DNA from 4 places in the Streptosporangium sp. NPDC005286 genome. Region 2 is predicted to be linked to each of the others. Evidence: riboswitches for the same ligand, from Rfam matches in the RefSeq annotation. Region 2 holds a riboswitch; each other region holds the start of a gene.
What was found. A riboswitch is a leader RNA that binds a small molecule or an ion and turns the genes downstream of it on or off. The one in region 2 is predicted to bind cyclic di-AMP.
Positions count from the first base shown of each region.

Region 1: it holds a riboswitch for cyclic di-AMP, as region 2 does, so the genes downstream of both, ABZU75_RS11885 (hypothetical protein) here and ABZU75_RS16315 (hypothetical protein) in region 2, are expected to answer to the same signal.
Region 3: it holds a riboswitch for cyclic di-AMP, as region 2 does, so the genes downstream of both, ABZU75_RS05075 (C40 family peptidase) here and ABZU75_RS16315 (hypothetical protein) in region 2, are expected to answer to the same signal.
Region 4: it holds a riboswitch for cyclic di-AMP, as region 2 does, so the genes downstream of both, ABZU75_RS06480 (NlpC/P60 family protein) here and ABZU75_RS16315 (hypothetical protein) in region 2, are expected to answer to the same signal.

Region 1 covers NZ_JBEXGU010000023.1:65,684-72,717, reverse strand. The annotation lists gene ABZU75_RS11895 (roadblock/LC7 domain-containing protein) at 13-399, shown strand; gene ABZU75_RS11890 (hypothetical protein) at 412-783, shown strand; gene ABZU75_RS11885 (hypothetical protein) at 911-1,888, opposite strand; cyclic di-AMP (ydaO/yuaA leader) riboswitch at 2,124-2,275, opposite strand; gene ABZU75_RS11880 (DUF4253 domain-containing protein) at 2,679-3,479, opposite strand; gene ABZU75_RS11875 (carbohydrate ABC transporter permease) at 3,644-4,483, opposite strand; gene ABZU75_RS11870 (sugar ABC transporter permease) at 4,480-5,418, opposite strand; gene ABZU75_RS11865 (extracellular solute-binding protein) at 5,415-6,677, opposite strand; gene ABZU75_RS11860 (IclR family transcriptional regulator) at 6,847-7,034, shown strand, end outside.
Region 2 covers NZ_JBEXGU010000037.1:27,353-34,386, reverse strand. The annotation lists gene ABZU75_RS16325 (LacI family DNA-binding transcriptional regulator) at 1-1,046, shown strand, start outside; gene ABZU75_RS16330 (glycoside hydrolase family 3 N-terminal domain-containing protein) at 1-16, shown strand, start outside; gene ABZU75_RS16320 (response regulator transcription factor) at 1,099-1,605, shown strand; gene ABZU75_RS16315 (hypothetical protein) at 1,717-2,640, opposite strand; cyclic di-AMP (ydaO/yuaA leader) riboswitch at 2,695-2,831, opposite strand; gene galT (galactose-1-phosphate uridylyltransferase) at 2,904-3,983, opposite strand; gene ABZU75_RS16305 (DeoR/GlpR family DNA-binding transcription regulator) at 3,980-4,780, opposite strand; gene ABZU75_RS16300 (metal-dependent phosphohydrolase) at 4,867-5,463, opposite strand; gene ABZU75_RS16295 (TIGR03086 family metal-binding protein) at 5,836-6,423, opposite strand; gene ABZU75_RS16290 (choice-of-anchor I family protein) at 6,609-7,034, shown strand, end outside.
Region 3 covers NZ_JBEXGU010000008.1:18,266-25,299, forward strand. The annotation lists gene ABZU75_RS05055 (NYN domain-containing protein) at 1-1,221, shown strand, start outside; gene ABZU75_RS05060 (hypothetical protein) at 1,285-1,917, shown strand; gene ABZU75_RS05065 (NlpC/P60 family protein) at 2,066-3,043, shown strand; gene ABZU75_RS05070 (class I SAM-dependent methyltransferase) at 3,116-3,814, shown strand; cyclic di-AMP (ydaO/yuaA leader) riboswitch at 4,158-4,317, shown strand; gene ABZU75_RS05075 (C40 family peptidase) at 4,529-4,951, shown strand; gene ABZU75_RS05080 (hypothetical protein) at 5,199-6,038, shown strand; gene ABZU75_RS05085 (M48 family metallopeptidase) at 6,250-7,034, shown strand, end outside.
Region 4 covers NZ_JBEXGU010000011.1:242-7,275, reverse strand. The annotation lists gene ABZU75_RS06500 (ATP-dependent Clp protease ATP-binding subunit) at 1-612, opposite strand, end outside; gene ABZU75_RS06495 (Lsr2 family protein) at 892-1,224, opposite strand; gene ABZU75_RS06490 (RDD family protein) at 2,512-3,702, opposite strand; gene ABZU75_RS06485 (amino-acid N-acetyltransferase) at 3,802-4,455, opposite strand; cyclic di-AMP (ydaO/yuaA leader) riboswitch at 4,791-4,938, shown strand; gene ABZU75_RS06480 (NlpC/P60 family protein) at 5,031-5,993, shown strand; gene ABZU75_RS06475 (LuxR C-terminal-related transcriptional regulator) at 6,191-6,391, opposite strand.

The DNA of each region.
Region 1 (7,034 bases), on a different contig from region 2:
AGGAGGGTGTCGGTGGAACTGCGTGAGGAGATACGCCGGGAGATGGCGCTGCTGCGAGAGCGCATCCCCGACGTGGACGGGAGCATCGTGTGCAGCGTCGACGGCCTGACCCTGGCCAGTGATCTGGGCCGCGACACCGCCGCCGAGCAGACCGGCGCGCTCTCCTCCGCGCTCCTGGCCCTCAGCCGCCGGATGACGGGCATGGCCGGCAAGGGCACCTTCGAGGAGACGCTGATCTCCGGCACCAACGGCTACGCGGCCTGCTACGCCGCCGGACCCAAGATCGTCCTCACAGTCCTGGCACGCCCGGGGACCAACCTCGGGCTGCTCCGGCTGGAGGGTCGCAAGACGGCGGCCAGATTGGCCGCCATCACCTCGCGCATGTCGATAACCCAGTGATCGGAGACAGAAATGGGCAACATGGACATCTCTCTCAAGGAGATGATGGCGATCGACGGCGCCATCGGCGCGGTCATCGTCGACTACAACAGCGGGATGGCGCTGGGCGCGCTCGGCGGTTCCAAGGATCTCGACCTCCAGGTGGCGGCCGCGGGTAACACCGAGGTCGTCAAGGCCAAGATGCGGACCATGGAGTCGCTCGGTCTCAAGGACGGCATCGAGGACATCCTCATCACGCTCGGCACGCAGTACCACGTGATCCGCCCGCTCTCCGGCCGGAGCGGCAAAGGCCTGTTCATCTACATGGCCCTCGACCGGAACCGGGCCAACCTCGCGCTCGCGCGGCACGTCCTGCGCGGCATCGAGGAGAGGCTCGAGGTCTGATCCTGCCGCGGCCCGTGCCCTTTCAGAAAGGGCACGGGCCGCGGCAGGAGCTCACCGCCCGGGCGTTACCGGGGCGGTGAGCTCATCGATCGCGTCGGTGCGGGACGGCCGGAGATCGCGCCGGGCCTCAGCTCTCCTCAGCGACCGCCCTGCGGCGGAGGCGGCCGGCGACCAGGTAGGTGGCACCGCCCGCGGCGAGCACTCCCGCCAGGGCCAGGGTGGCGGCCGTGGTGGCGGAGGGCCCGGCCGGGGTCGCGGCCGCCACCGGGGCGGTGGCGGCCAGGTCCCGGACACCCTGCTCGGCGGCCTTGGCATCGGCGCCGGACAGGGCGATCGGCTTGGCGGCGACGATCGCCCCGGGCGCGGTGAGGGGCTCGGACATGATCTTGGGCTTGGCGAACGTCTGGCTCACCTGCTGGGTCTTCACAGCCTTCTTGGACTGCTCGTCCTTGACCAGGACGGTCTGCGGAGGCTTCGCCGGGTTCGCGTCCCGGTAACGCCAGGCACCGGTGGAGAACGCCACGGGGTGGTTCTTCTTGCCCACGCCGTCACCCCACTTGGTGACCACGTACTTGACGTCGATGTGGCCCATGCCGCCGTTACCGTCCACACCGAGCGTGCCGGGGTTGAACCGGCCACCGGTCAGGTCGGCGAAGGTCTTGGCGTCAAGGTCGATCATGACGCCCACGTTGGAGGGCACGCCGGGACCGCGGTCACCGACGAAGAACTTGGCCTTCTTGCCCTTGTAGACGACGTAGCCCTCGGTGAACAGGGGCCAGCTCGGGCTGGCGATCATGCCCTTCTGCATCGGCTTGCCACTGGCCGGCAGACCGGTGTCGCCGGCCCGGCCCGAGGAGTCGTCCCAGAAGTAGGAGGCCCTGGTCGAGCCCTGGAGGAGCACGACCTCGTTGGCGGCCACCTCGGTGTCCGTGCCGGGGGAGGCGGCGGAGGCCGGGGCGGCGGAGGCGGGGGAGGCGGGCAGCGCGGAGGCGACGCCGCCGGAGACGAGCACGCTCGCGCCGACGAGGGCGGCGGTGATGAGACGGTTCTTGTACGAGAGGTTCTTGATCAGACCGTTCTTGGGCAGGTCAAAGGGGAGATGCATGAAGAAGGGGCTCTTTCACGAGGGAACGGGGCAGCCAGCTGCGACACACGGCAAGGGGTGCACTGGCGGGGACGCGCTCTTCGGAAAAGCGGCGTGGCGAGATCAGCGGATCGCTACGCGGAGCACGGTCCAGGTGCCGCGCTCAGGCGCGGCGACGAAGGACGGAGATGAAGTTCAGGTGGTCGGCACGGGCAGGGCGGGCACCGACGCGGTGACGCGGTGATCCATGAGGGGGATCTCCTCTCCAGCTCGTCTACCGGGTTAGCTGACGGGTTCGGGCGATGGAGTTGCCCTACCGCCGCACATTCGCGGCGGATTCACCCCGGGAAAGTGGTTCCCCGGTTCCCTGGACCCTGCGGGCCCGGTGGGATTCGACGTCGGCCGGCCGCTCCCTCTTGTGAAGGGCAGGTCGCCAACCGATATCCGTGGACACTACCCACCGAAACCGGACAAAGCAAAGCAAATGTCATGAAAACCCCAGAAGATCTACCTACAAGCTTCAAGAGAAGCCCATCGGAGACCCCGTCCCACCAACAACCGCCCTACCAGCGAGAACGTCTTGCCGATCTCGGGTTTCACACCCCGGAGACCCGTATCCGAGGGCCTTCCGCGCCCACGAGGAGCCCAGTCGCGCGAGGGTGATCCACACCCCGCGCCCCGTACCCGAAGCCCTTCCACGCCCGGGGAGAGACCATCCCCGAGGTAGATCACCCTCAAAGGTCCACATTGGGGAATACACGCTCTCCGAGGAAGCCCTCCCTCGACGAAGGGGGACCCACGACGGGCGAGCTCAGTCCCACCAGAACGACCAGGCGTTCCTGCCCTTGATCTGCTCGGCGTAGTCGATGAGGTTCCCCGCGCCCTGGATGATGCTGTCGGGGCAGAACGTCCAGTGCTCCGCGGCGACGTGCAGGGCGTGTTCCGAGGTCGTCGGGGGCGCGGCGACGCTGAGGTCGAGGGTGTTGAACCCCATCCCGACCAGCCGCACCCCGAACCTGTCCTCCCAGCTCCGTACCACCGCCGCGAGCGGGACCATCCACTCGTTGTGGTTCAGGGCGCCCTGCCAGCCCATGACGGCGAGGGCGTCGGCCCCGCGCTCGACCGCGACGAGTCCGAGCGGGGTCCTGCGCTCGGCCACCAGGCCCGCGTACCAGTCGGCGACCACACCGGGATCGGCGGCGAGCCTTCCCGCCGGGGCCGGACCCGGACATTCGACTCCGAAGGGGGCGAGGATTTCGAGCTGGTCGATGTGAGCCTTGGCGATCCAGTCGGACCAGACCTCGCCCATGAACGCGGCGGCGTGGTAGTTGTCGATCTCGACGGCGGTGTCCGGGGCGATCTGACCGGCCGACCAGGGCTGCACCGAGTCCTCCAGCAGCACCGGCCACAGGCCGGAGTGCTCGTGCTGCGCCCGCAGCCGTGCCCAGTACTCACCTGAGACGGCCACCTCACTGAGCCAGAACGCCGGACGGCGACGAAAGGAGAGCTGAGCGTAACCGGGGTCGGGCCACACCACGTCACCCGGTGGCAGGTCCACCGAGAGCCTCCGGCCCTCGCCCCCGCTGCTCCCGTCGGCCTCGTCAGCGAACAACTGGCCCAGAACTGGCGGAAGCCTCCCACCCTCGCAATCGCTCATTCCTACCGATCCGATCCTGACCACGGACCAATTTTGGCCTGTCAACCATCCCGAGGGACAGTTCTGCCCTGGTCCAGGCAAAAATTATCGGTACAGAGGGGAACGGAGCCCGGCGGGTGTCAGTCCTTCACCGCCCCACCCAGCCCGGCCACCAGCCTGCGCTGGACGGCCACGAAGAAGATCAGCACAGGAACGGTCATCAGCGTCGAGGCCGCCATGATGCCGCCCCAGTCGTTCTCGTCGGGCTTGAAGAAGACCAGCAGGGCCGAGGGCAGCGTCTGGTTGTCCCTGGCCGAGATGATGAAGGTCCTGGCGAAGATGAAGTCGTTCCAGGCGGTGATGAACGAGAAGACGCTCGTGGCGACCAGTCCCGGCGCGACGAGGGGAAAGAGGATCCGCCACAGGATCACCGGCCGGCTCGCGCCGTCGATCATCGCAGCCTCCTCCAGCGTCTCGGGCACCGCGGCCACGAACCCCCTCATCATCCAGACGGCGAACGGCAGCGAGAACGCCAGGTGGACCAGGACGAGCGAGCCCAGGGTGTTGAGGCCCACTCCGGGCACCACCCCGCCGAGGTCGCGGACGAGGAAGAACAGCGGGATGGTGAGCGCCTCCACCGGCACCATCTGCGCCACCAGGAACATGATCAGCACGGTGGTACGGAACCGGAAACGGAACCGGGTCACCGCGACCGCGGCGAGAAAGGCCACCAGCGCGGACAGGACGACGACGGTCAGGGCGACACCCAGGCTGTTGAGAAGGTAGCGGCCGAAGTTCTCGCCACCGAGCACCCGCCGGAAGTGCTCGAAGGTGGGTGCCAGGGTCCATGGGCGCACCTGGAGTGACTGGATCTCCCCGGCGGGCTTGAGCGCGGAGAGCACCATCCAGTAGATCGGGAAGAAGGTGACGAACGCGGTGACCAGCGCCACCGCGTTGGCGACCAGGCGGGACCTGCTCACAGCTTCTCCCCCGTACGGTAGAGGGCACGGATGTAGAAGAGGGTGACCGTGAGCAGGATCAGGGTCATGACGACGCCGATCGCCGCGCCAAGCCCGTACTCCGACGAGCCGAAGGCCGTCTGGTAGGCGTAGACGTTGAGCACCGAGTTCTGCCCCGCTATGCCGCCGCCGTTGGTCATCACATAGATCTGCGTGAAGATCTTGAAGTCCCAGATGATCGACTGAATGACCACGATCGTGATCAGCGGCCGCAGCATCGGCACGATGATCTGCCAGAACGAGTTCCACGCGGAGGCGCCGTCCAGGGCTGCCGCCTCCAGGACGGAGACCGGAATGGCCTGGATCCCGGCGTAGAGGGTCACCATGACGAATGGGAAGGAGTGCCAGACCACCGTGGCACCGACCACCCCGAAGGTCACCCATTTGTCGTAGAACCAGTTATAGCCCTCGATGCCCAGGACCTGGTTGACCAGGCCCAGGTCGGCGTCGAAGAGGAACATCCAGACCGTCGAGCCGGTCATGGCGGGCGCGGCCCAGGCGGCCATGGCCGCCAGCGACAGCAGCAGCCGGGGCACCCGGCCCGCCCTGGTGAGCACGACGGCGAGGGTCGCGCCGACGGCCAGCGTCGCGACCACCAGGGCCGCGGCGAACACCAGGGTCTGCGCCAGCACCGACCAGAAGCGCTGGTCGCCCAGGAGCGTCGCGTAGTTCTCGAAGCCGATGAACCTCGTCGGCTCTCCCCCGCTGACCTGGGCCTGCCGGTAGTCGAACACCGACAGCAGGCCGAGCATGTAGATCGGGTAGCCGAAGAGCGGCAGCAGCACGGCGGCAGAGGGCAGCAGGTAGAGCCACGGCCTGAGCCCGCCGCCGGGGCGCGGCACCGCCCGGCGGACCCCGGCCCCGGAGCCCGCCGTCGTCGTGGTGGCGGTGGTCATGACCGGCCGAACGCCGCCTTCACCGCCGTGGCGGCCTCCTCGGTGGCCTGCTCGACTGTGGACTGCCCCGTGGCGATCTTCTGCAGCATGGTCGGGATGACCTTCTGGTTGTCGATCTTCACCCAGGCCGGGTCGATCGGCACGAAGCGGGTGCCCGCCGCGACGGTGTCGAGGAACGGCTTGAGGAAGGGGTCCGAGGCCGCGAGCTCGTCCCGCGCGGAGGTCAGGGTGGGCAGGTTACCCATGGCCTCGTACATCTTGGTCTGGTAGGTCTTGCCACCCAGCAACTGGACGAACTTGACGGCCAGCGAGCGGTGCCCGCTGTTCTTCATGACGCCGAGGTTGTTGCCGCCGGAGAAGGCCGGGGCGATCGTCCCCTCCTCGGTGCCCGGCAGCGGCACCACCGCGTATTTGCCCGCCGCCGCGCCCGCATCCACCGCGGACCTGCTGAAGTTGCCCAGGATGCCCATCGCGGCCTTGCCACTGGCGAACAGTTCGACGGTCTTGCCGCCGGTGAGGCTCGCACACGCCTGCGGCGGGCAGTTGTCATCCTTGAGCAGGTCGGTGTAGTTCTTCACACCCTTGCGGGCGGCGTCGCCGTCGAGGCTCTCGATGTCGCCTCCGGCGTCCCAGACGAAGGGCAGCGCGCCGAAGGTGTACTCCCCTCCGACGGCGACGCCGTACAGGTCGGGCTTCTTCTCACGGATCTCGCGGGCGGTCTCGGTCAGAGCCTTGATCGTCGTGGGCGGCTTGAGGCCGAGTTCCTCGAAGACGTCGGTGCGGTAGTAGAGGGCCCGGATGCCGATATACCACGGCAGGCCGTAGACCTTGCCGTCGACGGTCGCGGACCCGAGCAGGTCCGTGCCGACGTCCTTGCCCTCCGGCCAGCTCGCGAGGTCGGCGCTCAGGTCGGCGAAGCCGCCCGCGGCGGCGTACTCGGCCAGGTCGGTGTTGCCGTACTCGGCGACGTCGGGGGCGCTGGCCGGGTCGTTGAACGCGCCCTTGAACTTCTCGTGCCGGGCCGGCGTCGTCGGGATGTAGGTGACCTCGACCTTCACCCCCGCGTTGGCCGCGGTGAACTCCTTGATCGCCTCTTCCACCACCTTCTCCTTGGGAGCACGGTTGGGCTCGTCGAAGAGCCAGACCCGCAGGGTTCCGGACTTCTCGTCGCCGCCGCCCGCCGACGGGGCGGTGGACGGCGCGCACGCGGCGAGGGCCAGCAGGGCCACACCCGCCACGGCCACGTTCAGGAACTTCAAAGCGCCTCCTCCTGTTGGCGGCAGACCCTAGGAAGCCCCGTCCGCCACGGGAAGCAGATCACCGATTTGTTGTGCAGTGCAGAAGGTTGTGCTGCAAGCTGGCGCGAGGTGGCGTGCTCGCCTACCTTGACCTGGTATTCGATCTGCCGGAGCACCATGGAAAGCCGTGATGAGTGAGCCCGCCCCGGAACGCAACCAGTCGGCCTCGCTCCGGCGTGCCCTCGCCGTCCTCGCGCACGTACGCGACCACGCGGGCGCGGGCCACGGCCTGTCGCTCACCCGGCTCGCCGAGGCGCTCGGCATGTCCAAGAGCACTGTGCTCCGGCTGGCCACCCCGCTCATCGAGGCCAGGCTGCT
Region 2 (7,034 bases):
TGCCGGCCAGTCCTAAACGGGCCACGCTGGCCACGGTCGCGGCCTCGGCGGGCGTGTCGGTCGCGACCGTGTCGAAGGTGCTCAACGGCCGAGGTGACGTCTCCCCGGTGACCCGCTCCCTCGTGGAGTCGTTGCTGGAGCAGCACGACTACGTCGCGCCGCCGCAGCGCCGCCGGGGCGACGCGGCCGTGCTGGACACGATCGAAGTGGAGCTGGACGCCGATCTCAACGCGTACTCGACCGAGATCGTCCAGGGCGCTGTGCAGGCCGGGGCCGAGGTCGACGCGGCGATCGTGGTGAGCATCCGGACGAACGCCGACCGCGCCGGAGCCTGGGCGCGCGGCCTGGTCACGGCCGGACGGCGGGCCCTGATCGCCATCACCAGCGAGTTGACCGCCGGGCAGCTCGCCGCCCTGTCCCGCGTGCGGTTGCCACTGGTCGTGATCGACCCGCTGAACCTGCCGCAGACCAGGGGGGTCACCAGCGTCGGCTCGACGAACTTCGCCGGGGGCCTGGCCGCGACGCAGCACCTGCTCACGCTCGGACATCGGCGCATCGCCTACCTCGGCGGCCCGGCCACCGCCGCCTGCAACCAGGCCCGGCTACACGGCTACCGCGCCGCCATGGAGGCCGCAGGCGCTTCGGTTCCTCCGGGTTACGTACGGGCGGGGCACTTCCGCTACCAGGAGGGTGTGACGGGCGGCGCGGCCCTGTTCGACCTGCCTGAGGTCCCCACTGCCATCTTCACCGGCTGCGACGACATCGCGCTCGGCGTGCTGGAGGCGGCCAGGGCGCGAGGGTTGCGCGTGCCCGAGGATCTCAGCATCGTCGGCTTCGACGACACCCAGGTCGCCTGTATGGCCTCGCCCCCGCTGACCACCGTACGCCAGCCGCTGCGAGAGATGGGCGGCGTCGCCGTACGCACGGCCCTGCGCCTGGCGGCAGGCGAACGAGTCGACTCCCACCACGTCGAACTCGCCACCGAACTGGTGGTACGCGGTTCCACCGCCCCCGCCCCACCCGAGGGCTCCACCGGCCGCAACTGACCCGCTTACGACCGCCCACCGGAGGGTGGCGCGTGCCCGTCTCGCCGTCCTCATGGACGTGAAGATGCCGGACATGGACGGCATCGAGGCGACACGGCGTATCTGTGCCGACCCGGCCGACGCCGGCATCCGCGTACTGATCCTCACCACGTTCGATCAGGACGAATACGTCTACGCGTCGCTACGGGCAGGTGCGAGCGGCTTCCTCCTCAAGCACGCCACGGCGACCGAGCTCCTGGCCGCCATCAAAGTCGTCGCCGCCGGCGAAGCGCTGCTCGCGCCCACCGTCACCCGTCGGCTCATCGCCGAATTCCTGCGACGCCCCCACCCCGCCTCGGCCGCGCGAGACCTCGACGACATCACCCAGCGCGAGCGCGAGGTGCTCACCCTCATCGGCAGGGGAATGTCCAACTCCGAGATCGCCGAGCACCTGCACCTCACCGTCGGCACGGTCAAGACCCATATCGGCCGACTCCTGGCCAAACTGCACGCCCGGGACCGGGCTCAGCTCGTCATCGCCGCCTACGAAGGCAGGCTCGTCAACCCGTCGCCGCAATGATCACCAAGCTCGCCGGCCCCAGCCGCGGTCAGGCCTTCCCGAACCGGCGGCCTGCCTCTGCGTGATCACCTACCGACACGAACATCATTTCAGCTCGTGTATGCATCCCTTCTAGTACATCGAGATGTGCGGGTGGTCGTAGTGGTTGGCGGTGATGCCGCCGCGGTTGGACATGGTTCTCCAGCCGGAGCCGTGGTTGATGCGCTGGCGCCAGATCACGTACTTCACTCCGAGCTTGGACTTGTTCTTGATGGCCCAGGCGGCGATCTCGTCGCCGAGCCGGAGGTTGGCGGCTGAGGGCATCGTGCCGCCGGTGCTCATCATGAAGTCGCAGGCGCGGCCGAGGGGGTGCTCGCCGCCGTCGTTCGCGGACCGGTAGCAACCGACGGCGTACGGGAGGTTGAAGCGTCTCTTGACGGCCTCACGCATGATCCGGGTCCGGTCGGTGATGTTGTCGGCGCCGGTGGGGAGTTGCGGGGCCCAGCTGCCGTCGGCGCGGCGCCCGGAGCCGACGGGGGCGAGCTGGTCGAGCCTGTTCTTGATGTCCTTGATCAGATCTTCGACCTCGTCACGCTGGGTCTGCATCTCCTTGGCCTCCTCACCGATTTCGTCGGTGAGCCTGGCGGCCGTCTCGGTCGCCCTCTTCCTGCGTTCGAAGCTCTCGGCGAAGCCCTGCAGGTGCGCGCTCTGCTGGGCGGTGAGCTGCTCCATCACCGCTGCTCCACCCATGTCGTCGGCGAACAGCAGCGCGGGCAGCCCTCCGATGCTGCTCTGGTAGCGGAGCTGGACTATGGAGTCGACCTGCTTTTCCGCCCTGGCGTAGAGGTCGGAGGCCCTGGCCAGGTTCTGCTTGGCGACGGCCTCGGCCTTCTGTGCCTTCTTGAGGGACTCGCGCTTGGCCGCGTATGCTTCGATCAGCCCGTCGACCTTCTTGCCGAGCTTGGCCAGCTCGGCGCGGAGTTTGGCCTCGGTCGGCTTGGGTTCCGCGCTTCCCGCGGTGGGGGCACCGAGGGTGAACGTGGCGACCAGGCTCAAACAAAGGGCCAGAGCCGCATGCCGACGGAACGTGGGGGACGGGGCCGCCACGAACTCTCCTCTCCTTCCGCCTACCGGGTTAGCTGACGGGTTCGGGCTGGAGAACGCCCTTCCACCGAAGTGGTTTCACCCCAGGTGCGGTGGTTCCCCGGCTCCCGGGCGATGCGCCTGGGATTAGGCATATCGGCTGTTGCAGCCGATGTGGGAAGGATAGTAGTGGTAAACACAGGGTCACGCGACTTCAAGACGAGACCAATTGGTGATTAGTTCGTGACAACAGAGCGCAGAAGGTGTGCTGCCTCCTCGGGCAGTACGTCGTTCACGAAGGCACCCATGGCCGACTCGGAGCCGGCGAGATATTTCAGCTTGTTCGGCGCGCGGCGGATGCTGAACAGCTCCATGTGCGCGTACGACAGGTCGCGACCGGTGTTGACCGGCGCCTGGTGCCAGGCCGCGATGTAGGGCATCGGCACGCCGAACAGCCCGTCGAGGCGGCGGAGCACGTCGGTGTAGAGCGGTCCGAACGCCGCGCGCTCCGCGGGCTCCAGTCCGACCAGGTCGGGGACCTGCCGGTGGGGGTAGAGGTGAACCTCCACCGGCCAGCGCGCCGCGGCCGGGACGAACGCCGTCCAGTGCTCGTTCGAGGCCACCACCCGGACCCCGGCCTCCCGCTCCGCGGCGAGCACGTCGGCGAACAGGTTGCCGCCGGTCCGCTCCCGGTGGCGCCCGGCCGCCCCGAGGGTCAGCTTGGTGCGCGGGGTCACGTAGGGGTACGCGTAGATCTGGCCGTGCGGGTGGGCCAGGGTGATGCCGATCTCTGCTCCCCGGTTCTCGAAACAGAACACCTGCTCCACGCCCGGCATCGCCGACAACTCCGCCGTACGGTCGATCCAGGCCTCCATGACCAGCTCCACCTGCTCGGGGGGGAGCATCGCGAATGAGGAGTCGTGCTCGGCGGTGAAACAGACCACCTCACAGCGGCCGATCCCGGGGCGGACCTCACTCAACCCGCCAACCTGCTGATAGTCGCCCAGATAGGTGGAGAACGAGGGGAACCTGTTCTCGAAGACCGCCACGTCGTAGGCCGCGGAGGGGATCTCGGTGAGGTTGCCGGAGGTGGAAGGGCAGAGCGGGCACTCGCTGGCCGGGGGCAGGAAGGTGCGGCCCTGGCGGTGTCCGGCCACCGCGATCCACTCCTCGGTCAGCGGGTCGTAACGCAACTCGGAGGCGGCGGGGCGGGGCGGCAGGTCGCGGCTGTCGACCGCTCCGCGGTCGGTGTCGTCGCGGCGGTCGAAGTAGAACAGCTCCCGGCCGTCGGCCAGGTGGGTGATCGTACGCTTCATCGGCCGACGCTCTCGCTCTCCTGCTGTGGCTCTGTGATGATCAGCTCTCCCACCGAGGCGGCGAGCTCCTCGCGGGCCTCCTCGGCCAGGCCGGAGTCGGTGACCACGATGTGGGCCTGGGCCAGCTCGGCGATCGTGCTGATGCCGACCGTGCCCCACTTGGTGTGGTCGGCGAGCACCACCAGGCGGTGCGCGGAGGCGACCAGCTCGCGGTTGGTCTCGGCCTCCAGCAGGTTGGGCGTGGTGAACCCGGCTCGGGCGCTCATCCCGTGCACGCCGAGGAAGAGGGTGTCGACGTGGAGTCCCCGGATCGCCGTGACCGCGACCGGGCCGACCAGCGCGTCGGAGGGGGTGCGGACCCCGCCGGTGAGCACGACCGTGCGATCGGCCCTGGGGGAGCGGTGGAAGACGTCGGCGATCCGGATCGAGTTGGTGATCACGGTCAGCTCGGGCACGTCGGTCACGTGGTGGGCGAGCGTCCAGGTCGTGGTTCCCGCGGAGAGTGCGATGGCGGTGTCGGGCCGGACGAGCCGGGCGGCCTGCTGGGCGATCGTCTCCTTCTCCGCCTGCTGGCGCGCCGACTTGGCGGCGAAGCCCGGTTCCTCGGTCGAGCCGGACCCGGTGGCGGTGGCGCCACCGTGGACCTTCTCCACCAGCCCGCGCTCGGAGAGCACCTCAAGGTCGCGCCGGATCGTCATGTCGGACACGCCGAGCTCCCGGACGAGATCGGCGACCCTGACCCCGCCCCTGCTCCGCACCCTCTCCAGGATCGCCTGCTGCCGCTGCTGGGCGAGCATTGACTCACTCCCTTTAATTCACCAGATTCCACCAAAATACCACGGCGGGTACCGGGAAATACTGTTGAATTATGGTGGTCACCTGCTCACAGCCGCTCAAGCTCCGCCATGATGTTCGCCCGCGCCGCCTCCTCCAGATCGGCGATGTGGAAGATCGCCGCAAGGTCGAGCAGCGAGCGCAGCACCGCGGCCCTGCCGGACCTGAAAGCGTCGTCGGGCACGAAGGCGTACTCCTCGCGCACGGCGGTCGCGTAGGCGGCGTAGACCTTCGGCGACGCGCCCAGGATCGCCAGGTCCGCGTCGGACAGCACGGCCCCGTCCGCGTCGCCCGGTGCGGGGGCGTGCGTGACGGTCAGCCTGACCAGCCGGGCGACCGTGGCCACCGCCTCGGGGGAGAGCCCCATCTCCGGCAGCGCGCGCTCGGCCAGGATGGCGCTCCGCTCCTCGTTGTCGCCGCGCCGCGGGTCGTAGACGGCGTCGTGGAACCAGGCCGCCAGCCGTACCAGGTCCGGGTGCTCGGCATGAGAGGCCAGGGTGTCGATGTGGGCGAGCACGGCCTCCAGGTGGGTGGTGGTGTGATACCTGCGGTGCGGCTCGTCGTACCGGGTGATCAGTTCACGGCCGAGGGGTTCGGCCTCGGGGCCGGACAGGGACAGCCAGCGGGCCATCAGCTTCTCGCGCATGAGGGCGAGCCTAGAACCTGGCCGGAGGGGAGGATCCTCAGGTGCGGGAGGCGCTGATCGTCAAGGTTGGGGCAACGCACCCACCGGAGCGGGGCGGATCGCGGTTCGGGCCTTGTGCGCCGGGCGTCGCAGGAGGAACGTGAAGGTCTGAACCGGTGGCATCGAGTCCCGTACGGGTCCGGAATCACGGGTCCGGAATCACGGAGACCGGCACTCGCGGGACCTGGAAGGACCTCAGGGAAGGGGTGGTCGGCATGGCCAGAAGATCGCGTAAGGGCAAGGCCCGCAAGAAGCACAAGGCCAACCACGGCAAGCGGCCGACCGCTCGCTAGCCGTACTGATCACAGAGGCCGAGTCCACGGGGACGGGCGGTCACGCGCGGCGGCCCCAGGAGGCCAGCAGCCGGGTCTGCGCGTCGGTGTCGGAGGGCACCTTCCGGTGCTCTCCGGCCTGGTGCTCCCCGACGGCCGCGGTCTGCCGGTAGCCGGGTTCCGCGTCGGCGAACCAGGTGGCGCAGGCCGCGACCAACTCCGGGTCGAGCCGCTCGTCGGCGCCGATGGCGCGGGCCAGGTCCCAGGTGTGGATGAGGGCGTCGGCGAACAGTTCGGTGATGTACTCCCGGCCGGGCACGTCGCCGAAGGGCAGGTGGACGACGCGGTCGAGGACCCGGTGATCGATCGCCGCCTGGATGGCGGGCACGGCCGAGGTGTCGAACGCCTTGATGGGGTCGTCGCCGAGCAGATCGCCCTCGAAGGCGTCGCCGATCTCCGCGTGGGCCCGCCCGGCCAGCAACTCGGGAGCCCACAGGTTCTCGCCGACCACGTGGTTGACGAGGGAGCGCACGTCCCAGTCGACGCACGGCGTCGGATTCTCCCACTGGTCGGGGCCGATCCGGTGGACGAGAGCGCCGAAGTCGTCCAGCGCGCGACGGTAAGCCTCGGGTACGTCGATGGTCATCATGCCCTCCCGATGCCCTCCCGGGTTCTCTCCCGGCCCTCATCTTGACCGTAACCCCTGGCCCGCCAGTAGTCATCGCGTCAATGGACATGACCGGCACGTCCGGGAGCGCATCCGACCGGACGGCTTCATCTCCCGGTCATCTCGGCGTCAGGGGAGAGTCACGGTATGTCGTGAGGATCTCTCCTATGCGCACCACGACCTTCACCCGAGCGGCCGTCGCCGCGGCCACCGGCCTGATCCTGCTGCCCGCGGCCGTGGCCCCTGCCGCCGCCGAATCCGGCCCCCGAGGCATCGAACTGACCTTCCTCGGCCGCTACACCACCGGCACCGTCGCCGCCGGTGCCTCGGAGATCACCGCGTACGACGCCAAGACCCGCCGGGTGTTCGTCGTGAACGCGCAGGCCGGCACCGTTGACGTGCTCGACATCCGCGACCCGCGCAAGCCTCGCAAGGTCGCCACCCTGGCCACCCCCGGGGCCAACAGCGTCGCGGTACGCGACGGCCTGGTCGCCGTCGCCCAGCAGGCCGCGGTCAAGACCGACCCGGGCACCGTCGCCTTCTTCGACGCCCGGAGCGGGAAGAAGCTCAAGCAGGTGACCGTCGGCGCGCTG
Region 3 (7,034 bases), on a different contig from region 2:
TCGGTGCCGCCGCCGCTGAAGGGGATCGCCAAATTCGACCCCCGCAAACGCGCCAGGCTGGGTGGCGCGCCCATCGCCGCGCAACTGGAGACCGACAAGAAGTTCCGCGAGCTGGTCGCGGAGACGCTGACCGCGGGCTGGCCGGAGCTGGTCGCGAGTCTCGCCGAGGGTGCGGTCCCGCCGGCCGCCGAGCCCGTCATGGTGGCCGCCGCCGCCTACCTGACCCGGCCGCCCGGCTGGGCGGCCATGGTGGAGGCGGCCCGCGCGGACCTGGAGCGGTCGGCCGCCGTCGCCGAGGGCTCCGCGCAGGAGCAGACGCTCTCCCGGCTGCGTGAGCAGTTGGCCGGCCAGAAGAGCGCGGCCAAGGAGGAGTCCGAACGGCTGCGCGAGCAGCTCAAGGCCTCGCGCTCGGAGGTCTCCGACCTGCGCCGCAGGCTGCACGAGGCCCGGGAGCGGGCCAGGGCGGCGGAGGCGCGTGCCGCCGACGCCTGGGAGGCGGCGGAGGAGGCGAAGGCCGCCGCGGTCTCGGCGGGGAGCAGCGTGGAGAGCGAGCTGCGCCGTCTGCGCGAGCGGCTGGCCGACGCCGAGCGTCAGCTGGAGTCGACGCGCAGGGCGGCCCGTGAGGGCCGCAGCGTGGAGGACACCAAGGTCCGCATGCTGCTCGACGCCCTGCAGGACGCCGCCGCGGGGCTCCGCAGGGAGCTCGCCCTGCCCTCCGGCATCCACCGTCCCGCCGACTCGGTGGCCTCGGTGGCGCCGGGCAGGCAGGGGGTCCAGGCGGTTCCCGCGCGAGCGCTCGCCGACGACGACCCCGCCCTGCTCGACCAGCTGCTCGCGCTGCCGCAGATCCACCTGATCGTCGACGGCTACAACGTGACCAAGACCGGTTACGGTACGTTCACCCTCGCCGACCAGCGCAATCGCCTTCTCACCGGCCTCGGCGCGCTCTACGCGCAGACCCGCACCGAGCTGACCTGCGTTTTCGACGGCGCCGAGTTGAACGGGCCGGTCCCGGTGTCGGCACCCAGGGGGGTACGGGTGATGTTCAGCGCCCCCGGGCAGATCGCCGACGACCTGATCCGCCAGCTGGTCCGCGCCGAGCCCACGGGACGCGCGGTCGCGGTGGTCTCCTCGGATCGGGAGGTGGCCGAGTCGGTCCGCAGGATGGGCGCCCGGCCGGTTCCCTCGCTGCTTCTTCTCAGACGTCTGGGGCGGGCGTGAACCTTTCCCGGTGACGGCGCATCGAACCACCGGAAGGTATTTCGATCTCCCCAGGGGCACTCGATGAAGAAGATCATAACGCTCGCCGTCGCCGTTCTGGCCATCGGGGCGACCGTTGCCACGCCCGCCGCCGCGGCTGCGGCGGCCGGCATTCCCAAGGGTTTCCTGCTGTACGAGAAGGACGCCGCGAAGAAGGACGACAACCCCGAGACCAACTGGACGGTCAGCAACTCGGCGAAGGCCCGGCTGGCCGTCAACCCGTGTGACAGGGCCGCGCTGGCCGCGACCGGCAGGACCGCCGCGCGGACGGTGACCTTCACCGGCGTCCCGGACTTCCTGAAGGTCGAGCAGGTGATCCTGTACCGCTCGAAGGCCGCCGCCGCCGGAGCCGTGGCCCAGCTGCGTTCCGCCCTGACCACCTGTGGTTCCAACACCAACGCGGGCTCCACCTACCGTTACGTCTCCTCACGCCTGACCGGGCTCGGGGACGAGGCGCTGAAGGTCTCCGGGCAGGTCTACTACGGCAAGAAGGCCGGCGTGGGCGGTGACCGCAGCGTGCTGGTCAGGAAGGGCAACGCGGTCCTGGTCTACCTCTGGGGCGGTGAGTACTCCAAGCCGGCGAAGAGCGACTGGGCCAGGCAGCTGAGCGACGCCAGGAAGATGACCGCGAAGATCTGCGACATCGCCGCCTGCTGACCGGGCGATCCGGGGCCCCAGGGAGACCGGGACTGCTACCTGCAGCTATAGGGCTAAACACGGGAAAAGGTGATCTAAACCTTACTTGTTCTGTACTATTCGCCGCAGGTCTGTGCAGTCTGGAGGCGTTGACGTGGCCGTGGCGGGTATGCCGGTTGGACTCATTCGGATACCGGTGGCGGCCGGGCTCGCCCTCGCGCTGCTGATGGTGCCGGTGAGCGGGGCCTCCGCGGAGCCGAAGCCGACACTCGCCCAGGCCAAGAAGAAGCTGGAGAAGCTCAACGAGCAGGCCGACCAGATCGTCGAGAAGTACAACCAGGCCTCGGAGAAGTGGAAGCGGGCCAAGAAGAAGTACGTGACGCTGAACAGCGAGCTCGCCCGGCAGAGCGAGCAGGTCGCCGGGCTGCGCAAGGAGCTCGTCGCGATGGCGGTCAGCACCTACCAGTTCGGCGCGGTCAACAGCTGGGAAGGCATGATCTACCAGGCCGACCCCGGCGCGCTGCTGAGCGGCCTGGCCTCGGTCGACCAGATGTCGGCCTCCCGGGCCCAGTCGCTGAGCGCCTTCGACGAGGCCACCAAGGCGCTGCGGCTCAACAGGAACCTGGCCAAGGGCGCGCTGAGCGAGGCCGACGAGACGCGCGGCGAACTGGCCAAGGAGAAGGCCAAGGCCGACAAGATGGTCAGGGCTCAGACGAAGCTCCTGCGCGAACTCAACGTTTTCAAGACGGGCAATCCCGAGAGCACCGGGATCCAGTACAGCGGCCCTGCCTCGGGCAACGCCCGCGCCGCCCTGCAGTTCGCCTTCGCGCAGGTCGGCAAGCCCTACCAGTACGGCGGCACGGGGCCTGGCGGCTGGGACTGCTCGGGCCTGGTCCAGGCCTCCTGGCGCAGCGGGGGGGTCAGCCTCCCCCGTACCACCTGGGAGCAGTGGAGCTGGGGCACCAGCCGCAAGGTCTCGCTGAACGACCTCCAGCCGGGCGACCTCATCTTCAGTGAGGGCCTGGGCCACGTCAGCATGTACGCGGGCAACGGGCAGATCGTGCACGCCCCGCAGACCGGCGACGTCGTCAAGGTCGTCCCGCTCTCGGCCTACGGCCGTCGCCTCGTCGGAGCCGTCCGCCCCTGACGCGCGGTGCGCGGGTCCCGGCGGCCGGAAAACCGGGTGCGTCGCGCGCGGTGGCGCTGCCAGCATCGGAACATGATCACTTCATGGATGCTCGACGAACTCGCCCATGCCGGTCCCGAGCACCTCGACGCCGCGTTCGTCGCCGGGTTCGACCGCAAGCAGGGCAGGCCCGATCCGGGGGAGGACCTCGCCGCGCTCGCCGGGCGCGGCCTGGGGGAGACGGCGACGGTCGTGGAACTCGGCGCGGGGACGGGGCAGTTCGCGCTGGCCGCGGCGCGGCGGTTCCGGCGCGTGGTGGCGGTCGACGTCTCCCCGGCGATGCACGACTTCCTGACCGTCCGGGCCGCCGAGGACGGCCTGGCCAACCTCGAATGCGTGCGGGCGGGCTTTCTCTCCTACGAGCACGCCGGGCCACCCGCGGACGCGGTCTACACCCGTCACGCCCTCCATCAGCTCCCCGACTTCTGGAAGGCGGTCGCACTCGACCGCATCGCGCGGATCGTACGACCGGGGGGCGTCCTGCGCCTGCGCGATCTGATCTTCGATTTCCGGCCGGCCGAGGCCGACGCCGTGCTCGGCCGCTGGCTCGACGGCGCGGCCGACGATCCCGCGCTGGGTTATACCCGCGAGGACTACGCCGAGCATCTGCGCACCGAGTACAGCACCTTCCGGTGGCTTCTCGAGCCGATGTTCGACGCCGCCGGGTTCGAGATCGTCGAGGCGGACTTCAGGGAATCGATCTACGGCGCCTACACGTGCGTCCGGCGCTGACCCATGCTCCGCGGCGGGAGAGGGCGCCCTCGCGGCTTCAACCGTGAATTATGGCAAATGTGATGAACATTACAGAAATCGCGATTTGTCGGGCGTGATTCCGGGGGTGTGACGAGAGTCATATCTCAATAGCATAAATGGCCATTAAGCAGGGGTAACAGGAAGATCACGAAGGCTTATTGATCTTCTTGTTTGGCGAATGCTTTGCCGAAGGTTGGAGATCGGGGTAACTTCTGGCCTCGCGACGTGCAAGCCATGCCGTCGCGGTGAATGTCGGTCTTCGGGCCGGTGTCCCTATAGAAATCCAACCGGCCGCCGTTCCCCTGCCGGGGACGGACCTCATCACGGCGGCCCGCCGAATCTATGCAGCCAGGAGGCATGGAACCGGGGACCCAAAAGGCCCGACACAGCGTGGCCAGGGGTGAATCAGCGCATTTGCGCCGTAGGGCATCTTCCAAGCCCGAACCCGTCAGCTAACCCGGTAGGCATCAGTGGAAGCACCAAGGAGAAATCCTGTCTACCACCCCGTGTAACACCCGTCTGTCGCGCCTTTTCCGCCTTTCCCTCGGCGGCATCGCCCTCACCCTGACCGCCTCAGCCGGAGCGGTCACCCTGGGGCCGACGGCGGCCAGGGCGACGACGGACAGCACCCCTGAGATCCTGGTCAACACCGCGGCCGGAGTCTCCGAGCAGGCCGAGAGCACGAAGAGAACCGTGCCCAAGGCCAAGGCCGGTACCAAGGTCAAGACCAAGATGAGCAGGGCGGCCCTGCAGAAGGTTCGGGCTCGCAAGGCCGTCTCGACGGCCAAGAAGCAGGTCGGCGATCCGTACCGGTGGGGCGCCTCCGGTCCCGGCGCGTTCGACTGCTCGGGGCTCGTCAAATACGCCTGGCGCAAGGCGGGCGTGTCCATTCCCCGGATCACGCACAGCCAGTACCGGGCGATCAGGAAGAAGGTCTCGTGGAGCCACCTGCGCCCCGGTGACCTGATGTTCTTCAGCGGAAAGGGCCACGTCGGCATGTACGTCGGCAAGGGCAGGATGGTCCACTCGCCGAGCAGCGGCAAGACGGTCCGGATCGTGAAGCTGGAGGGGTACTACCGGTCCTCCTTCGCCGGAGCGGTCCGGCCCGGAGCCTGAGCAGGGGCGTCGGCCCCGTTCCTCACATGTGCGGGGACGGGGCCGCTCCGTTTCCGGCGAAGGCCGCGAGCGCGTGGCCGGCGGCCTGGGCCGGCGCGGATCCGCGCTACCGGATCACGTTCCGCTCCGGCGGCAGAACGCGGCAGGTCAGGGCACGCTCGCGCCCCGGCGGGCACTCCCGTGCGGGCCTTCACCTCCGGCCCGAGGGCCGGAGCGCCGGTCCACGTTCCGCTAGCATCACATCGTTATGTCCGTCCCGAAGGGGCGCCGCACCGTGCTCGCCGGGATGCTGGCGCTGATGAGCGTGGGCCCGTTGGCCGGGACGGGTCCTCTCCTGGCCGGAGCCGGCCCGCTTCCTCACGACCCTCTCCACCGCGCCGGAGAACTCCCCGTCGACCTTCGCGACCTGTGGCCCGGTGCCGCCGTCGTCGTCCGGGGCGAGCACTCCCTCGTGATCGGCCACGACGTCGCGCCCGCCGTCCTGCGGGACCTGGCCGCCAGGGCCGACCGGGCCCGCCGCGCGGTCGCGGCGATCTGGGGGCCGGTCCGAGCGATGATCCTGTTCCCCGCCACCGACGCCGAGGCCGCGGCACTCGCCGGAGCGGAGAGCACCCGGGGCCTGGCCGCGATGGCGACCGCGGACCGGGTGATCGTCCTGCCCTCGGGCTACGCGAGGCTCAGCACGACCGGCAGGGACGTGGTGATCACGCACGAACTCGTGCACGTGGCCACCGGCGCGACCCGTGGCGGCCGGGTGCCGATGTGGCTGTCGGAGGGCTTCGCCGACTACGTGGGCTACCGCGATGCCGGGATCCCGGTGCGGACGGCCGCCGCCGAGCTGGCCGCCGAGGTGCGCGCCGGAGTCCTGCCCGCCCGTCTCCCCGGTCCCGCCGACTTCGCCCCCGGCGCCCCGCGGCTCGCGCAGGCGTACGAGGAGGCCTGGCTCGCCTGCCGGTTCATCGCGGAGCGCTTCGGCGAGAAGGCTCTGGTGAGGCTCTACGGTGGCGATGTCACCGGCACGCTCGGCCTGTCGCCTGCCCAACTCACCGTGGCGTGGCGTGACTACCTCGAAAAGGAACTCGCCTGACATCCTTGTGTCCTTTCCCGGTCCAGGGCTCACCTGGCGGATCTCGCCGTGGCGAGGAGTGGTCGGCGGGTGCCTCGCGAGGCACGGGAGGGAGCCGCGGCGTGCCGCGGTGACCGGTGACGACTCGGCGAGGCGCCGTCCGGCCGACCGCGGCAGGCAGAAGATCCAAAGGACGGGGCCCCGGGTTCGGGCTCCACGCTGGAGGTGTTTGATGACGCTGAGCACGACGGACGCGCCCTCGGGCGTGCGGCCGGCAGGGTGGGCGCTGGCCGCGCTGGGGGTGGTCACGCTGGCGGTCGTGGCGTTCACCACGCCCTGGCAGGAGCTGCCCGAGGGGGCCCCGGCGGTCGTCCCCGATCCGGCCCGCGACTTCACGGCCGAGCAGATCGCCAGGTCCGAGGCGTTCGACAAGCTGGTCAGCGTACCGGGTTACCTCTCCCTCGGCCTGACGCTGGTGGTGGCGGGGGTGCTGGTGGGCACCCCGCTGGGCGCGCGGCTCGTCGGCCGGCTGCGGGGGCCGTGGTGGTTGCGGGCGCTGCTCGGCGTGCTGGCGCTGTCGGTGGCCGTCGCGATGCTGCGCTGGCCGCTGGGGATGTGGTCGGAGACCTACCTGCGCGACTTCGGGCTGTCCACCCAGACCTGGCCGACCTGGACCACTGACCGGATCAAGAGCATCGGTGTCGGCACCGCGCTGACCGCGATCATGGTTCTGGCGGTGGTCGCGCTGGCGCGGCGCTACCGGCGCTGGTGGATCCCGGCGGCGGCCGGCGCGTTCGCGCTGACGGTGGCGGCCTCCTTCGCCTATCCGGTGCTCATCGAGCCGATCTTCAACGACTTCAGGCCGATGGAGGCCGGACAACTCCGCGACGACCTGCTCGCCATGGCCGCCAGGGACGGCGTGCCGGTGGAGGACGTGCTCGTCGCCGACGCCTCCCGGCGGACCACCGCGCTCAACGCCTACGTCTCCGGGTTCGGCGCGACCCGCAGGATCGTCGT
Region 4 (7,034 bases), on a different contig from region 2:
GGTCCTGCGGGACAGGACCTGCATGACCCGCTCGATCTCCTTCTCCCGGCCGATGACCGGATCGAGCTTGCCCTCACGAGCGGCCTGGGTCAGGTTGCGGCCGAACTGGTCAAGCACCAGAGAGGTCGAAGGAGCGGCCTCGGCCGGACCGCCGGCGGCGGTCGGTTCCTTGCCCTGGTAGCCGTGAAGCAACTGGATGACCTGCTGGCGGACCCGATTGAGATCGGCGCCCAGCTTCACCAGCACCTGGGCGGCCACGCCCTCGCCCTCACGGATGAGGCCGAGCAGGATGTGCTCGGTGCCGATGTAGTTGTGACCCAGTTGCAGCGCCTCGCGCAGGGACAGCTCAAGGACCTTCTTGGCACGCGGGGTGAACGGAATGTGCCCCGACGGCGCGGACTGGCCCTGGCCGATGATCTCCTCGACCTGCTGACGCACACCTTCAAGACTGATGCCGAGGCTCTCCAGAGCCTTGGCGGCAACGCCTTCACCTTCATGGATCAAGCCAAGAAGAATGTGCTCCGTACCGATGTAGTTGTGGTTGAGCATCCGGGCCTCTTCTTGGGCCAGGACGACAACCCGCCGTGCGCGGTCGGTGAACCTCTCGAACATCTCGTCGCTCCTCACAGAGCGGTCAGGCAGGTCCGGGATATCCGGGCCCTGTCATCCCGCATGGTAGCCCCGACCCGGCGACCGCTCTATGCAGAAGACGTTCCCCGAGAGCAGGGCGTTCACCCTCCATCCAACTACTTACGGGGGGTGGGATGTTCCCGCTACGCCGCAAGCGAACGACGTTTGTCCACCAGACAAACACATCATGCGGTCATGGCCGCCACCGGACCCCACCGTGACCGCCATAACCGCATGATTCACTCGATCCACTGAGCCGATCTAGTGAGCCGCTTCGTACTGCTCGACGATCTTGGAGGCGATTCGACCGCGCTCGCTGACATTAAGGCCGTGGGACTTCGCCCATGCCCGGATGTCGGCGCTCTTCTCTCGCGTGAGTGCCCGCGCGCCACCCGCGCGGCGGCGGCGGGGTGCCAGCGCGCCGGAACGACGGGCGCTCTGCACGAAAGGCGACAGGGAGTCGCGGAGCTTCTTCGCGTTAACGTCACTCAGGTCAATCTCATAGCTGGTGCCGTCAATCGCGAAGGCGACAGTCTCATTGGCCTCGCCCCCATCGAGGTCGTCGATGAGAATCTCCTGGATCTGCTTGGCCATCTACACAATCCTTTCGCGGAGTATTGTTTCATTCGCAAGCTAAACATATACCCGCGATCGAAGAGCGGCAATTCCAGGAGCCCGGCGATTCTCACAGCCGACCGAGACACTCTCAGTCGGCGCTCCGGTGGATCAGCTGTTCTGCGACTCGGCCGGGTCGGACTGTTTTGGCCGGCGACCGGCGGCTTCACTCCGAAGTAGCTTGACGACTCCGAAGATGAAGGCTCCGCCGACGACCGCCGGAGGTATCAACGCGGACAATACGTCGTACATTCGTCCTCGCTCCGTACCGCTAGGTGGCTTTCTGGAGACCATGAAAATTTGGCGACGACTCCCGAGCCACGCGGGTGTCCGCCCGATCAGTCTGGAACCGCCCACAGATGACCATAGCGCCACCGGACGGCGACGTGCGTCAGCAGGGGCGACCATGCCCGTCACTCTCCAGCCTAATGCTTCTCTCCAGCCGCCTTACCGGTTGCAGTCGTAAAGCCGCAGGGAAAAACCGACAGGACGATCAAGTGATCATCGTCGCCTTCGGAAATACCAATGCCCGCCCGCTCTCCGGCCGCTGCGCCACCGGCCTCGGAGGGGCGAAGCTCCTGGTGGGAGAGCCTTCCCGCCGGGATGAACAACGCCTTGTCACGGAACCGGAGATCACCGCGGGCGGGTTCATCGCGAGAATGTCCACCGCCGGCAGAACACCCGGATGGAGAGCGGCTCGCTTCATCACCCGGGCGGCAGCCGATGCGACGCAAGCCTACGGAACAAGACGGATCTTCAACGCTTTCTTGCCAAGAGTACGACCCACTCTGGCGTGGAGTACATAGTCGTAGACCGTATAACCACCAAAGACGATGGGCTCACGGGACAACCCGGGCAACACCACACACCCATGATCCAGCTCCGTGAGAAGACCCCTGAACGCGCGACGGAAGGTGAAGGAGAGAAACCCGCGGGCCGTCACCGGGGATGCGGGAGGCGAGCCGGTCCCACCATTCGATGACTGGTGTGCGAACCCTCGACGGGGGCAGATCCGGCATTGGCGTCTCATAGCGGCTTGCGGGCTCTCCTGAGCCCCTTGTCCGGCCTCAAACACGAATATTCCGCCGGAGCACGCCGGGGCTCGATCATAAGTCCCCCCGCGTCGCCCATGGCATGGCAAATGATTTTTACGCTTCCGCGGCTTCCGTGGCCGAGGCGGTTACCCACCGCCAAGGTCCTCGTTTTTCTGGTCCGGGTACGAAATCGGGGCCGGCGGTTCAACCGCCGGCCCCGATTTACCCGGAACTACTTGATCTTGACGACGACCGTCCCGGCCACCTTGTCGTGCAGCGCCTGCTGCAGGGGCTTGTCCCACAGCAGCCACAGCACGTTCACGAGGCTGAAGATGTTGACGATCCAGCCGAGGAGGGGGATCCAGCTCAGGAACTGCGGGCCGAAGAACACACCGCCGCGCTTGAGCGCGACGTCGGAGCTGAGCCCGCCCGGCGGCAGGGTGCTGCCGACGGGCACGATCTTGATGCCCATGACCATCTTGCCGACGGTCTGCCCCCCCCTACTGATCATGAAGAACTCGTAGGCGAAGTAGATCGCCGCGCTGACCAGGGAGACGAGAAGGCTCGCGAGGAAGACGCCGCTCCCGTCGGTGCTGGCGCCCGTCGCGAGGTTGAAACTGGGAGCCGTCACCAGGAGGCCGGTCAGCACCGCACTGATGATCACCCCCGGGATCGCCAGAATGATCGCGTCGATGATCCGCGCCACCAGGCGCTGCCACCACTCGGCGAGCGGGCCGGGAGCACCGGGGGGGCCGCCGTAAGGCTGGCCGTACCCCTGCTGCCCGTACTGCTGCTGCCCATAGCCGGGCTGCTGGCCGTAACCCGGCTGCTGGCCGTAGTCGGGCTGCTGCCCGTAACCGGGCTGCTGGCCATAGTCGGGCTGCTGCTGACCGTACTGCTGCTGCCCGTAACCCGGCTGGGACGGCTGCTGCTGCCCGTAACCGGGCTGCTGGCCGTAGCCGGGCTGCTGCTGCCCGTAACCCGGCTGGGACGGCTGCTGCTGCCCGTAACCGGGCTGCTGGCCGTAGCCGGGCTGCTCGTGGGACGCCTGCTGCCCGTAGCCGGGCTGCTGACCGTAGGCGCCGGTCCCGCCCTGCTGGCCATAGCCCTGCTGCTGGCCGTACGCGTCCGTCCCGCCCTGCTGACCGTACGACTGCTGCTGCCCATACCCCTGCTGGCCGTACGACTGCTGCTGCCCGTACCCCTGCTGCTGGCCGTAGCCCTGCTGACCATAGCCGGGCTGGGCCACCCCCGGGCCGGTGTTCGGCTGCGATCCCTCCGACCGATATCCCATGATCGTCACGTCGGGGTCGAGTTCGCCAGGGGCTCGACCCTGGTTGTGCTGCCCGTAATCCGGCTGTCCCGAAGGTGTGCGACTGCGCTCGGGATCATCCTGTGGATACGGCGGCTGTCCGTTGCTCACCGCGTCACCTCACTTAGACTGCGCATGTGGCAAATGTCAGACGCACATGCTTGCTGCTGCACAAGGTATCGACATAGGAATCAACAGTCACCTTTCCAGTCAGTCATCTCTAAAGTCATCAGAGTCGGGCTCGTGTGTCAGGTGCAGCAGCATCCGGGTGTTTCCCAAGGTATTGGGCTTGACGTGCTCCAGATCGAGGAACTCCGCGACGCCCTCGTCGTAGGAGGCGAGAAGTTCGGCGTAGACCTCCGGGGCGACGGGTGTGCCCTGGATCTCCTGAAATCCGTGCCGGGCGAAGAAGCCGACCTCGAAGGTCAGGCAGAAGACCCTGCGCAGGCCCAGCTCAGCGGCCGTGCGGATGAGCACCGAGACGATCCGATGGCCGATTCCCATTCCCCTGCGGGTCGGATCGACGGCAACGGTCCGAATTTCGGCAAGATCCTCCCAGAGAACATGAAGCGCCCCGCAGCCGAGGATTATCCCCTCCGCGTCAGTCGCGACCCAGAACTCCTGGATGTCCTCGTACAGGGTGACGGTGGCCTTCTCCAGCAGGCGCGGGCCGGCTCCACCGTAGGTGTCGACGAGCCGCCTGATGGCACGGACGTCCGGGGTGCGGGCGCGGCGGACCGTGACCGCCGGGGTGGCGCCGGGAGCGGGTGACCCCCGCTCCTCTCCCTCGGATCCGGTTCGCTGCTCCCCCTCTTTCCCGGGATTCGCGAACGGCACGGGAGAATGCTCCGCAAGCTGCTCCATGACCGATCAGCGTACGTCCTCTCCGGCCTTCAATTACGGCTCATCCTTAACTCTCGCCCCGGGGGCATCACATGACCCTTGGTAGTTGGATTACCACGCTGGGCGCACGACGCCTCCAATGTGTCGCAGCTCATCTTTGGCACGGTCCCGGACCTGGGAAGACCCACGCCACGCCCGCCGCGAGGAAGGCAAAGGCAGCGTAATGGCCATGTTGATCATATTGGCATGTGATCTTTCCGTGACATTTCAGTTGCGAAACCTCTACTGAGTTCGCAGTTCTGGTTGAGCAGGAACCACGAGTGCACTAATCTCCGTGCTCGATGTCAGAGACGTAAAAGCCTGACCCGCCGAATCTCCCGACCAGGGGAACCGGGGACCCACCACGTCCTTCGGGGTGAATCCGAGTGCCACCGGCGCACCCGGTAGGGCTGCCTCCGGCCCGAACCCGTCAGCTAACCCGGTAGGCGGCCGAGGAGAGGAGCCCGTTGGTGAAGCGCATGCGCGACCGCGCAGGAGAGCACGCGGGCGGCGACGCCCGCTGTCGAGAACGCGCGCCGCGGAGGCGGAGTCGCCGCATGGCGGTCATCGGCCTGGCGTTCGCCATCATGACCCTCGGCACCCCCCTGGTCTCGGCCACGGCGGATCCCGAGCCCAGCCTCCAGCAACTGGCCAAGCAGGCCGAGAAGCTGCACGAGGAGATCGGCACGCTCGCCGAGCAGTACAACGGCGAGCGGGTCAGGCTCAAGCAGGCCCAGCGAGCCGCGGAAAGCGCCAAGAAGACCCTCGCGACGAGCGAGTCGGAGCTCGCAACCCGGCGCACCAAGGCCACCCTCCTCGCGCAGAGCAACTACATGTCCGGCGGCCTGAACTCCGGACTCGCCTTCACCCAGGCGACCGACCCCGACACCTTCCTCGACCAGGCCACCACCAACTACGCCCTCCAGCAGCAGCAGAGCGAGGAGGTCGCCCAGGTCGGCCGGGCGATCGAGGCCGCCGAGCGGGCACAGGCCAGCGCCAAGGCGAGGACCTCAGAGGTCAAGGTGCTCCTGGAGGAGATCGAGGGCAAGCGCAGCAAGATCGAGCGACTGGTCGCGCGGGTCGAGAGCGACCTGTTCAGCGAGGTGCGCACCAGGGCCGTCAGCAACAGGGGTGCCCGGGTGAAGGTCGACGTGCCCATCGTGGGCAGCGGCAAGGCGGCGGAGGCGGCCCGCTGGGCGCTCACCCAGCAACTCAAGCCGTACGTCTGGGGCGCCGAGGGCCCCAACTCCTTCGACTGCTCCGGGCTGGTCATGTGGGCCTACCAGAAGGTCGGCATCAGCCTGCCGCACTACACCGGCAACCAGTGGACCGCGGGCACCCACATCTCCAAAAACGACCTGCGCCCAGGCGACCTGGTCTTCTTCTACAGCGACCTGCACCACGTCGGGATCTACATCGGCGCGGGCCTGATGGTCCACGCGCCCCGGACGGGTGACGTCATCCACATCGCCACGATCGACAACCGGCCCTTCGCCGGCGGGGTGCGGATCTCCGACTGAGCGGCTGAGCCGGGCCGGTCACGGATCGCGAGCCGCCCGGCCCTGGGCCGGGCGGCGAATCCTGCCGTGCCGAGGGCCGGTCAGACGGGCACCCCGCAGACTTGCGCCCCTCGGACGGTGCCCGCAGGTGCGGTGACGACGGCAACGCGGTGAGGCGCCGTCTGACCGCGGTGGGCAGGGCAGCCAAGGGGCAGGGTCTAGATCAGGCGGCGGCGGGCCGCCCAGGCCACGGCCTCGATCGCCGTGGCGACACCGATGCGGTCGCAGATGCCTCTGAGCCTGCGCCTGACGGTCCGGCCGCTGATATCGAGGCGGCGGCCCACCCTGTCGACGGTGACGCCCTTGGCGAGTTCAGCCAGCAGCACGAGGTCGTCGTCGCTGAGACCGATATCACTCATGCCCAGGGGGCTGTCGCCATGGCGAGAATCCACTTCTGGATATGCCATCAAGAGTCACTCCCCCCACTCTGGAAACCGGGCGCGAGACGCCGGAAATGAATACCGTCCGCCAGGAACGGTAAACGCCTTGTTCAAAGGTCGTCAAGTTCTACTCTTCATAGCGCGCGCCCACTATTGACATACTAGGTGCTACGTGAAGTACTCATGATATGTCAGTGCCTTTGGGGTTAAGTCACGACCGTGCCCCCGCACGAGCCTGCAGGTGCCCCCCTGGCTGCGACAACAGAAGTCCTGGCAGAACAAGGTTTCGCCGGAACCGCCGCGGCGGCGCGCACCCGCGGGGTCGCATCCTCGGTGGAAGCGAGCCACCCGTTTTTCCCCGGGAAAATCGATCTCTTCCTGGCGCTCTTCGACGGCCACGCCGTCTGGCGCCTTGACGGCACCTCGCGGAAAACTCTGAAATGGGAAGCCCGCAAGAGCACCTTTGCGGCATTAGCGAAGTATCGGGTGCCGACGACGGACGTCAGGCGATATTGGACATGCTTAAAAGGGAGTTTCTGCGCTATGCAGAAAGCCGTCCGAAATTACACGGGGGAGCGTGAGCACGGACCCCGCGGTTTGCGGCCCATGGGGATTCGACCCG